Regions from separate parts of the Mesorhizobium sp. C416B genome, predicted to be linked through region 1. Evidence: riboswitches for the same ligand, from Rfam matches in the RefSeq annotation. Region 1 holds a riboswitch; each other region holds the start of a gene.

Region 1 (2,194 bases):
AGCGACGGGTTAGCCGCCTTCTTTGGTCGGGATCAGCGATTGCCGTAGAGGTCGCGGTCGGCGCCCTGAACGACAGGCTGCTTGTCAGCGTGCGCCGGCTTCTGAATGGAAGCCGTATACGAGCTGTAGACCGAGACGGCTGGCTGGTTCGCACCATTGGAACCGTAATTGTCGCTACCGGCGAAGGCGCTGCCGGTGATCGCCAAAACGGCTGCGGCAGTGAGGATGATCTTTTTCATTTTTAGTACTCCAGTTTGTCTGTCCGTCTAGCGGCGTGTCTTGGGAGGAATTCGCGTTGTTCGGACAGCCCCGATGTGGGAAAGCCATAGGCTGGTTTCCAATCACGAAGTTGTTCCGTGTGGACCAGGGTCCTGCACCTTGAAATTGTGCCAGGAAGTTCCTCTGTGGTCATTTACCGTTTTGTTTTCAGTTGCTTATGTCGAACCGAGTGGTTCGCTCCGGTGTCGGTTTCCGGGCCGTCGTTCACACCGTCCTGCACGCATCGTCAACAGAAACGAACCGTTCGGTTCGATTAGAGATTGCTAATAGTAACTTTTCGATACCGTTGAGCCCTTTTTGCCCCCGATCGAACTGGATCCGCAGCGATTCGAAACGGCGATGATGGCGTCGCAAGAAACGTCTAAGCTCTTTGACCGGCGGCGGGGGGCGTATGCCGCGCGTGTCGCGCCGCATGGATATGATGTCGCTTTCATGCCGACGTCGCGATCGCTGCCGTGATTAGATGATCGCATCTCAGGTGCCGCTTCGTGACGACGCAGCGGAGAATTGGGAAGCCGGTCAGAATCCGGCGCTGCCCCCGCAACGGTGGTGGAGTTCAAGTCGCAACGGGAGACCACTGGGCAGCAGCCTGGGAAGGTGTCGCGATGGTCCGCAAGGACAACTCCAGAGCCCGGAAACCAGCCCGAGATGCATAGACTCGACTGATCGCGGTGGGCGGTCAAGAGGTGGATAGTGCATGTCCGGCGCCGCGCCGGCCTGCGTCCGATCCTTCCTCCATCACCACCAAGTTCAGTCCTTAAACCACGAGGACAGAACTATGGATACGCGCAACGACATGCTGAGGCTCCTGAACGGCCGCAAGCAAGGCTTTTCGCTGGAACAGCCCTTCTACACCGACCCGGACTATTTCAAGCTCGACATGGAGCTTATCTGGTATCGCGACTGGCTGTTCATCGGCCATGATTGCGAACTGCCGAAGCCCGGCAGCTATATCACCGTGCAGATCGGCGATTATCCGGTGGTGCTGGTCCGCGACCAGAAGGGCAACATCAACGCCTTTCACAATTCCTGCCGCCATCGCGGCAGCCGTGTCTGCAACACTGAGAAGGGCATGGCGGCAAAGCTTGTCTGCCCCTATCACCAGTGGACCTACGAGCTTGACGGCCGGCTGCTGTTTGCCCGCCAGATGGCCGACGGTTTCGACAAGAGCCAGTTCGGCCTGAAGCCCGTCGCCTGCGAGAGCGTCGGCGGCTACATCTTCATCTGCCTGGCGAAAGAACCTGCCGACTTTGCGCCGATGCGCGCCATGATAGAGCCCTACCTCAAGCCGCACCAGCTGAATGAAGCCAAAGTCGCCTTCGAGAGCACCATCATCGAGAAGGGCAACTGGAAGCTGGTCTGGGAAAACAACCGCGAATGCTATCACTGCGCCGGCAATCATCCAGAGCTGTGCAAGACATTCCCCGAAGCGCCGACGGTGACCGGCGTGCAGGGCGCCGACAGCGATCCGGAGATGCTGGCGCACTGGGCGAAATGCGAGGCGGCGGGCCTGCCGAGCAAGTTCCGCATCGATCCGGCCGGGCAATACCGCGCCACCCGCGCGCCGCTGCTGCGCGATGCCGTCAGCTACACGATGTCGGGAAAGCGCGCGGTGACGAAGAACCTGTCCGACACTGTTGCCGCCGACCGCATCGGCACCTTGATGCACTACCACTATCCGACGACTTGGAACCACATACTGATCGACCATGCGGTCACCTTCCGGGTGCTGCCGATCAGCACCACGCAAACCGCGGTGACGACCAAGTGGCTGGTGCACAAGGATGCGGTCGAGGGGGTCGACTACAACCTTGAGGAGCTCACCCATGTCTGGACCGAGACCAACGACCAGGACCGCCGCATCGTCGAGGAAAACGCCTTCGGCATCCTGTCTCCGGCCTATGAGCCCGGCCCC
Region 2 (2,194 bases), 2.8 Mb from region 1:
GGCCGGCATTGGCTAGCGAGAGAGATGGCCAACCCTTGCAGCGTCTGTCATAGACGCCTCAATAAGCCTCGTAGGTTGTGCAATGGCATCGGACAAAGTGCTCGACATGATCCATGGCGCCCTCATTGCGCATGGAATAGATGCAGTCCGCAGAGATAGGGACGTCATGCTCCAATCGAAGCAGCTTCGGTTTGAGGCTGAGGTGTTCGAGACGAGTTCTGACCGGCTGGTCCTGGAAATCTACATTTTTTCTCCGCTGCTTGATGTTCAGCCGGTCATTGAATCCTTTGCTGGCTTCGGCGACACGCGCGAACAGGAACTGAACCAGGCGTTTGAAAAGTTTCTCCGTGGTGTTTTCCATGTGGCCATTGAGGGACTGGCCGATCACGTCTGCGAGAACATGCAGGCCGAAATAGAGCTTTGGCAGCGAAGCAGCGCCAGTTGGAAGATCTGGCGAAAAGATGCCCGCTGGAAAATCTATAGCGGCCCGGTCATTTCCCAGGCCACAACCGAGCTATGCTCGCTGACAACAGGCTATCCAGCATTCTATGCCAAGCTGGAAAAGCTGTTCACAGCTTCGGTACCCCCCGGAAGCCATTTTGTCCGGACCTTTCTGGCAGGCTTGAAGGGAACGCTGATTAGTGCCGAAGTCCTTCTGGACAACGCGGTTTGGCATGAGGGACAGAATCTGGCTGTCGGTCATGACTGGCACTATGGCGATGGCTATCAAGCTATCCGACAGGTCATCCTGGCACTGCCGGAAGCCGGGACATGACAGCCCCTGCCGACATCGCCATGTCGTAGCCGTGCGTTGACACCGCCGCCCGCAAAAGCCTAAATCCGCTGCAGACGGTCCCCTGCCCGCAACGGCAAGGGCCAAGAGGGAATGCGGTGCGGGATTTCGGTCCCAAATCCGCGGCTGTCCCCGCAACTGTAAGCGACGAGCCAAGGCCGAAAGCCACTGGGTAACACCGGGAAGGCGGCTAACCAAGGCGACGACCCGCGAGCCAGGAGACCTGCCGTCTGAGACAAAGTATCCGATCGCCTGGCGGGTTTCCGGGCAAGGAGCACGGTTTTTGGACCAGAACAGCAGTTTTTCGGCTGGCACAGCGGACATTGCGTCCGGGGACAACGACGCCCTGACCGGCGTGACCGTCATCGTCTGCGCCTCCTGCCGCGATGAGACCGGTTCCGACGCCCATCCGCGCGCCGGCGAATTGCTGGCTGAGGACACACGCCGCGCCGCTGCCGGCGATATCCGGGTCCGCACCGCCGAATGTCTCGGCAATTGCAAGCGCCGCCTCAGCGCCGCGATCCTGCGCGATGGCTGCTGGAGCTATGTCTTCGGCGATCTGACCGCAACCAGCGGCGCCGACCTCGTTACCGGCGCAAAGCTCTTCGCGACTTCGGCCGACGGCCTCATCCCGTGGCGCGGCCGGCCCGATAGCCTCAAGCGCGGCCTCGTTGCCCGCATCCCACCCCTCGACATGCTGAAGGACTGACGATGAACGCTTCAAACCCGGCCGCCAACCTCTCCCGTGTTCCCTGCACTGTCGTTACAGGCTTCCTCGGCGCCGGCAAGACGACGCTGGTCCGCCATCTCCTGGAAAATGCCGGCGGCAAGCGCATCGCCATCATCGTCAACGAGTTCGGCGACATCGGCATCGACGGGGAAATCCTGAAAGGCTGCGGCATCGACACCTGCCCCGAGGAAAACATCGTCGAACTGGCCAATGGCTGCATCTGCTGTACAGTCGCCGACGATTTCGTGCCCGCCCTCGACAAGATCCTCGCGCTGACACCGAAGGTTGACCACATCCTGATCGAGACCTCGGGCCTGGCTCTGCCCAAGCCGCTGGTCCAGGCGTTCCAGTGGCCGAGCGTGAAGAGCCGGGTAACCGTCGACGGTGTCATCGCCGTGGTAGACGGCCCGGCGCTGGCCGAAGGCCGCGTCGCCAACGACATGGACGCTTTGCAGGCACAGCGCGCTCAGGACGAGACGCTCGACCATGACGATCCTGTCGAAGAAGTGTTCGAGGACCAGATCGCCTGCGCCGATTTGATCATCCTGTCGAAGAGCGATCTGATGGACGCCCCCGGTTCGGCCCGCGCCAACGCCATCATCAATGAACATTCCGCCCGCGCGGTAAAAATCGTGCCGACTGCGCATGGCAAGGTCGACCCGTCGGTGCTG
Region 3 (2,194 bases), 2.9 Mb from region 1:
GGTTGCAGGCGCGGCGCATAATCATGTCGTGGACACGGGACATTCGGAAATTGGGGGGATTCGGAAGTGGCCGCACGACAGATGTCGCTTACGCCGGAGCTGGTCGCGCGCTGCTGGCGCGAGATCAGGGACCCCGGGCCGGATCCGGACGCGATGCATCTCGATGAAGCCGACTATGACGCGCTGCTGGATGAATTGCAGGTCGAACTCCCGGACAGCGAACCGCTATGGCTGTTCGGCTATGGATCGCTGATCTGGAAACCGGAAATAGATTATGTCGAGGACCGCGTTGCGCTGGCGCGCGGCTGGCATCGGTCCTTTTGCATGAACATGACGCGCTGGCGCGGCACCAAGGACAGCCCCGGCCTGATGATGGCGCTGGACCGTGGCGGACAATGCAAGGGCGTCGCCTTTCGGCTGACCGGCAATAACCGGCGCGAGCAGTTGGGCCGGCTTTTCCGGCGCGAAGTCACGCTGAAGCCGACAAGCTACCGGCCGCGCATGCTCAAGCTTGCAAGCGAGGCTGGCCCGCTGAAGGCATTGGCCTTCGTCATCAACCGCAATGGCCTGACCTATTCCGGCCCGCTCGACGAGGCGAAGGTCGTCGACAGGCTGGCGACATCCTGCGGGCACTGGGGGTCGGGCGCCGACTACCTCTACAACACGGTGAAAAACCTTGAAGAGCGCGGCATTCACGATCGCCATCTGTGGCGGCTGCAGCGGCTGGTTGCGGAGCGGATCAGCGCGCTGAACCCGTGACGCCTGAGTGGCGCATTCGCGCTGTTGGCTGCCGGAATTTGGTTTGCCGGATGCGGCTGTTTCAGCCTATAGTCATGCATGTCGTCGGTTCCGTTAGGGACCAAGAGGGAATGCGGTGAGGGCTGACTTGTTGCCCAATGCCGTGGCTGCCCCCGCAACTGTGTGCGGTAGTCCTCTCCAAGCCACTGAGGATTTTTCTTCGGGAAGGTGGGGAAGGGCGCTGATCCGCGAGCCAGGAGACCTGCCGGCGACAGGAACTGACTTCGATGCCCTCGGGTGGAGGGCGAAAGGACAAGATATGAATACCGCTTCCGTCTCCCTCGGCGCTTCCGTCTCCTCGCAGTCGCGCTTCATGCAGCTCGTGCTTAGCGCGTTTCTGGGCATTTTCGTCGTCGGCGTTGTCGGTTTCTCGCACATCGATGCGGTCCACAATGCGGCGCACGACTATCGCCATTCGATGGCGTTTCCCTGCCACTGACGAGGATCTGACATCATGAACCTGTTTCGCAACGTCGTGTTCGTCGCGGCGATTGCCGGGCTCGTGGCCGGCGTCGTTCTCGCCTGCATGCAGGCCTATGCAACCGATCCCTTGATTCGCCAGGCCGAAGTTTTTGAGAAGGCAGGCGGCCACAAGCACGATCATGCTGCGGCACCGGCCGCCAACACCACCAACGCCATGAGCAGTGCCGCACCGGCGGAAAACGCCATGAGCTCAGCCGCACCGGCGCCTGCCGAAGCAGCGGCTCCAGCGGAAGACGAAGGCTGGGCGCCGGCCGACGGCTTCGAGCGCTTCGCCTACAACGTCGTCTCCAATGTCGTGACCGGTATCGGCTTCGCGCTGATCCTGGTCGCGATTTCGGAATTCGCCGGCGGCATCGGCAGCTGGCGCCAGGGCGTGTTCTGGGGCTTGGCCGGCTTTGCCGTGTTCACGCTGGCGCCGGGCCTCGGCCTGCCGCCGGAACTGCCGGCGATGCCGGCGGCCGATCTCATGCAGCGCCAGATCTGGTGGGTGGCGACGGTGATTGCGACCGCCATCGGCCTTGCCTTGATCGCCTTCCGCACGTCGGCGCCGCTGACCATCCTTGCTGTCGTCCTGATTGTCGCCCCGCATATTGTCGGCGCGCCGCAGCCTGACAGTTTCAAGACGCCGATCCCGGAGGGCCTGCATCATCAGTTCGTGGTGGCGGTGACGCTGACCAATCTGGTGTTCTGGCTGGTGCTGGGTGCAGTTGTCGGCATAGTGCACTCGCGCTTCACCGGCACCGCGACCAGCCTGCGCGACAGCTTTGCCTGATCGCAGTTTGACCTTCATCATCGGCGGTGCGCGCTCCGGCAAGAGCGCGCATGCCGAAACTTTGGCGACGGCGTTGCTGCCGCCATGGGCTTATATCGCCACCGCGCTAGCCTATGACGGCGAAATGCGCGAGCGCATCGC
Region 4 (2,194 bases), 790 kb from region 1:
GATGCGCTCGGGCACTGTCGACATCGTCTTTGCCAACAGCCACGAGATCAAGTCGCTCTACCAGACAAAATCCTTCGACGAGGCGCTGGCTCAGATCCGCAAGGACTGCAAGATTGCCGCCGTCACCCGTTCCGAAAAAGGCTCGGTGATCGTGCGCGGCGACGAGACCGTGGTCATCGAGGCGACCGCCATCAAGGAGTTGGTCGACACCACCGGCGCCGGCGACCTCTACGCCGCCGGTTTCCTGCATGGCTACACGCAGGGCCGCAACCTCAAGACCTGCGGCGACCTTGGCTCGCTGGCGGCCGGCCTGGTGATCCAGCAGATCGGCCCAAGGCCAAGGCAGAATTTGCGCCGCGAGGCGGAAGGGGCTGGGTTGCTGTAGATGCGCGGGCAACTAATCAGCCGCCCTACTGACGCGATGACCGCAGTGGCGGAACTGTGTCAAAGCTCGCTGATAGCGACAGCCATTCGCTTCGGAGAACTGACCCGTGCTGCTGCCGTGAAGCTCGCTGGAGGAGCGGTGCAAGGCGTGCTTGCCATGACGGCATTCACCGTCATCCAGATCGTCACCAGCATTTTCCAGAAGCTCAGCTTGGGGAAGGCCAGTAAGGTTCCTGAGGTAACGGAGAACTCGCGGCGTCCGTCGGACTTGACTTGCGATCACGTCCCACGATGCCGAATGCGGGCAGCAGACTGAATATTTCACAATGCTAGACAAAGGCGTAAAACGCGACCATATAACCACATAAACATTTCATTATGCGTTATTGACAAAGAGCGGGTTGCTGTGATTGTCTGCTGTTGTGGTTCTCGCGTACGGTGCTGCCGCAGCGGAGCTAAGAGGGAAGCCGGTGCGATGCCGGCGCTGCCCCCGCAACTGTTAGCGGCGAGCCAATCCACTCATGTCACTGAGGCGAATACCCTCGGGAAGACGGGTAGAGGCTATGACCCCGCGAGCCAGAGACCTGCCACGGCGAATTACGTCCACGGGCGGGGTGTCTCGGTGGCCGCTGCAACCGGCGTGCCGGCCTGCTAGCGCCTTCCTTGTCACCGACGCCCCCAACCATCGGGGTATGACATGACTGTCTCTCAGCAAATTCCTGTAGCAACGCTCGGCGTGCCGCGCTTCGGTCGTCGGCGAGAACTGAAATGCGCCCTCGAAAGCTACTGGTCCGGAACATCGTCCGCTGGCGACCTTCTTGCGACGTCGAAGGCGCTCCGAGCCGCTAGCTGGGAAGAGCAGCGCGATCGCGGCGTGTCGAAAATCCCGTCGAACGACTTCTCGCTATACGACCATGTGCTCGACACCGCAGCCATGGTCGGGGCCATTCCATCCCGGTACGGCTGGAATAGCGGCGAGGTCCCACTTGACATCTACTTCGCAATGGCGCGCGGCAACCAGGGTCAGACGGAGGATTGTGGACACGCTGGTCACCAGGAGGAGGCTCATGGACCTGGTGTAACCGCGATGGAAATGACCAAGTGGTTTGACACCAACTACCACTACATTGTGCCGGAACTCGATGATGATCAGACGTTCGCCCTCTCGTCATCGAAGCCGGTCGATTACTTCCTCGAGGCTAAAGCTCTCGGCATTCACACACGCCCAGTCATCCTTGGACCCATCACCTTCCTCAAGCTGGCGAAATCGCGTGCCGAAGGGTTCGGTCCCATCGCGCTCCTACCGCGGCTGCTGCCCGTTTACGAGCAAGTCCTGCAGAGGCTGAAGCTGTCGGGAGCCGACTGGGTGCAGATCGATGAGCCAGCGCTTGTCCTCGATCTGAACCCGAACGAACGAGCTGCGTTCGAATTCGCCTATGGCCAGCTGTCGAAAGCCGCGCCCGAGCTGAAGATCATGCTGGCTACGTATTTCGGGTCGCTGGGAGACAATCTCGAAACCGCGGTTTCTCTGCCCCTGGCCGGCCTGCATATTGATCTCGTGCGCGCTCCCGAGCAGCTGGAAATGGTGGGTCGGCTCGCTCCGAAGGATCTGGTGCTCTCGCTCGGCTTGATCGATGGCCGCAACGTCTGGCGTGCGAACCTGCCCGCCATTCTCGACCGCATCAAACCGATCGTCGCCGGCTGGCCCTTGGACCGCGTCGAAATCGCGCCTTCTTGCTCGATGCTGCATGTGCCGATTGACCTGCGCATGGAGACGGAACTCGAGGCCGACATCAGGTCGTGGCTCGCC

Evidence for each region. A riboswitch is a leader RNA that binds a small molecule or an ion and turns the genes downstream of it on or off. The one in region 1 is predicted to bind cobalamin.
Region 2: it holds a riboswitch for cobalamin, as region 1 does, so the genes downstream of both, NLY43_RS29995 (DUF1636 family protein) here and NLY43_RS16245 (aromatic ring-hydroxylating oxygenase subunit alpha) in region 1, are expected to answer to the same signal.
Region 3: it holds a riboswitch for cobalamin, as region 1 does, so the genes downstream of both, NLY43_RS30225 (CbtB domain-containing protein) here and NLY43_RS16245 (aromatic ring-hydroxylating oxygenase subunit alpha) in region 1, are expected to answer to the same signal.
Region 4: it holds a riboswitch for cobalamin, as region 1 does, so the genes downstream of both, metE (5-methyltetrahydropteroyltriglutamate--homocysteine S-methyltransferase) here and NLY43_RS16245 (aromatic ring-hydroxylating oxygenase subunit alpha) in region 1, are expected to answer to the same signal.

What each region holds. Positions count from the first base shown of each region.
Region 1 covers NZ_CP100471.1:3,346,673-3,348,866, reverse strand. Annotated here, with positions in the region: gene NLY43_RS16250 (DUF680 domain-containing protein) at 33-239, opposite strand; cobalamin riboswitch at 739-940, shown strand; gene NLY43_RS16245 (aromatic ring-hydroxylating oxygenase subunit alpha) at 1,058-2,194, shown strand, end outside.
Region 2 covers NZ_CP100471.1:6,189,948-6,192,141, reverse strand. Annotated here, with positions in the region: gene NLY43_RS30005 (winged helix-turn-helix domain-containing protein) at 1-53, shown strand, start outside; gene NLY43_RS30000 (DUF6348 family protein) at 83-775, shown strand; cobalamin riboswitch at 834-1,038, shown strand; gene NLY43_RS29995 (DUF1636 family protein) at 1,077-1,502, shown strand; gene cobW (cobalamin biosynthesis protein CobW) at 1,505-2,194, shown strand, end outside.
Region 3 covers NZ_CP100471.1:6,236,969-6,239,162, forward strand. Annotated here, with positions in the region: gene NLY43_RS30220 (gamma-glutamylcyclotransferase) at 67-759, shown strand; cobalamin riboswitch at 828-1,022, shown strand; gene NLY43_RS30225 (CbtB domain-containing protein) at 1,058-1,237, shown strand; gene NLY43_RS30230 (CbtA family protein) at 1,253-2,053, shown strand; gene cobU (bifunctional adenosylcobinamide kinase/adenosylcobinamide-phosphate guanylyltransferase) at 2,046-2,194, shown strand, end outside.
Region 4 covers NZ_CP100471.1:2,559,383-2,561,576, forward strand. Annotated here, with positions in the region: gene NLY43_RS12545 (adenosine kinase) at 1-385, shown strand, start outside; cobalamin riboswitch at 791-990, shown strand; gene metE (5-methyltetrahydropteroyltriglutamate--homocysteine S-methyltransferase) at 1,082-2,194, shown strand, end outside.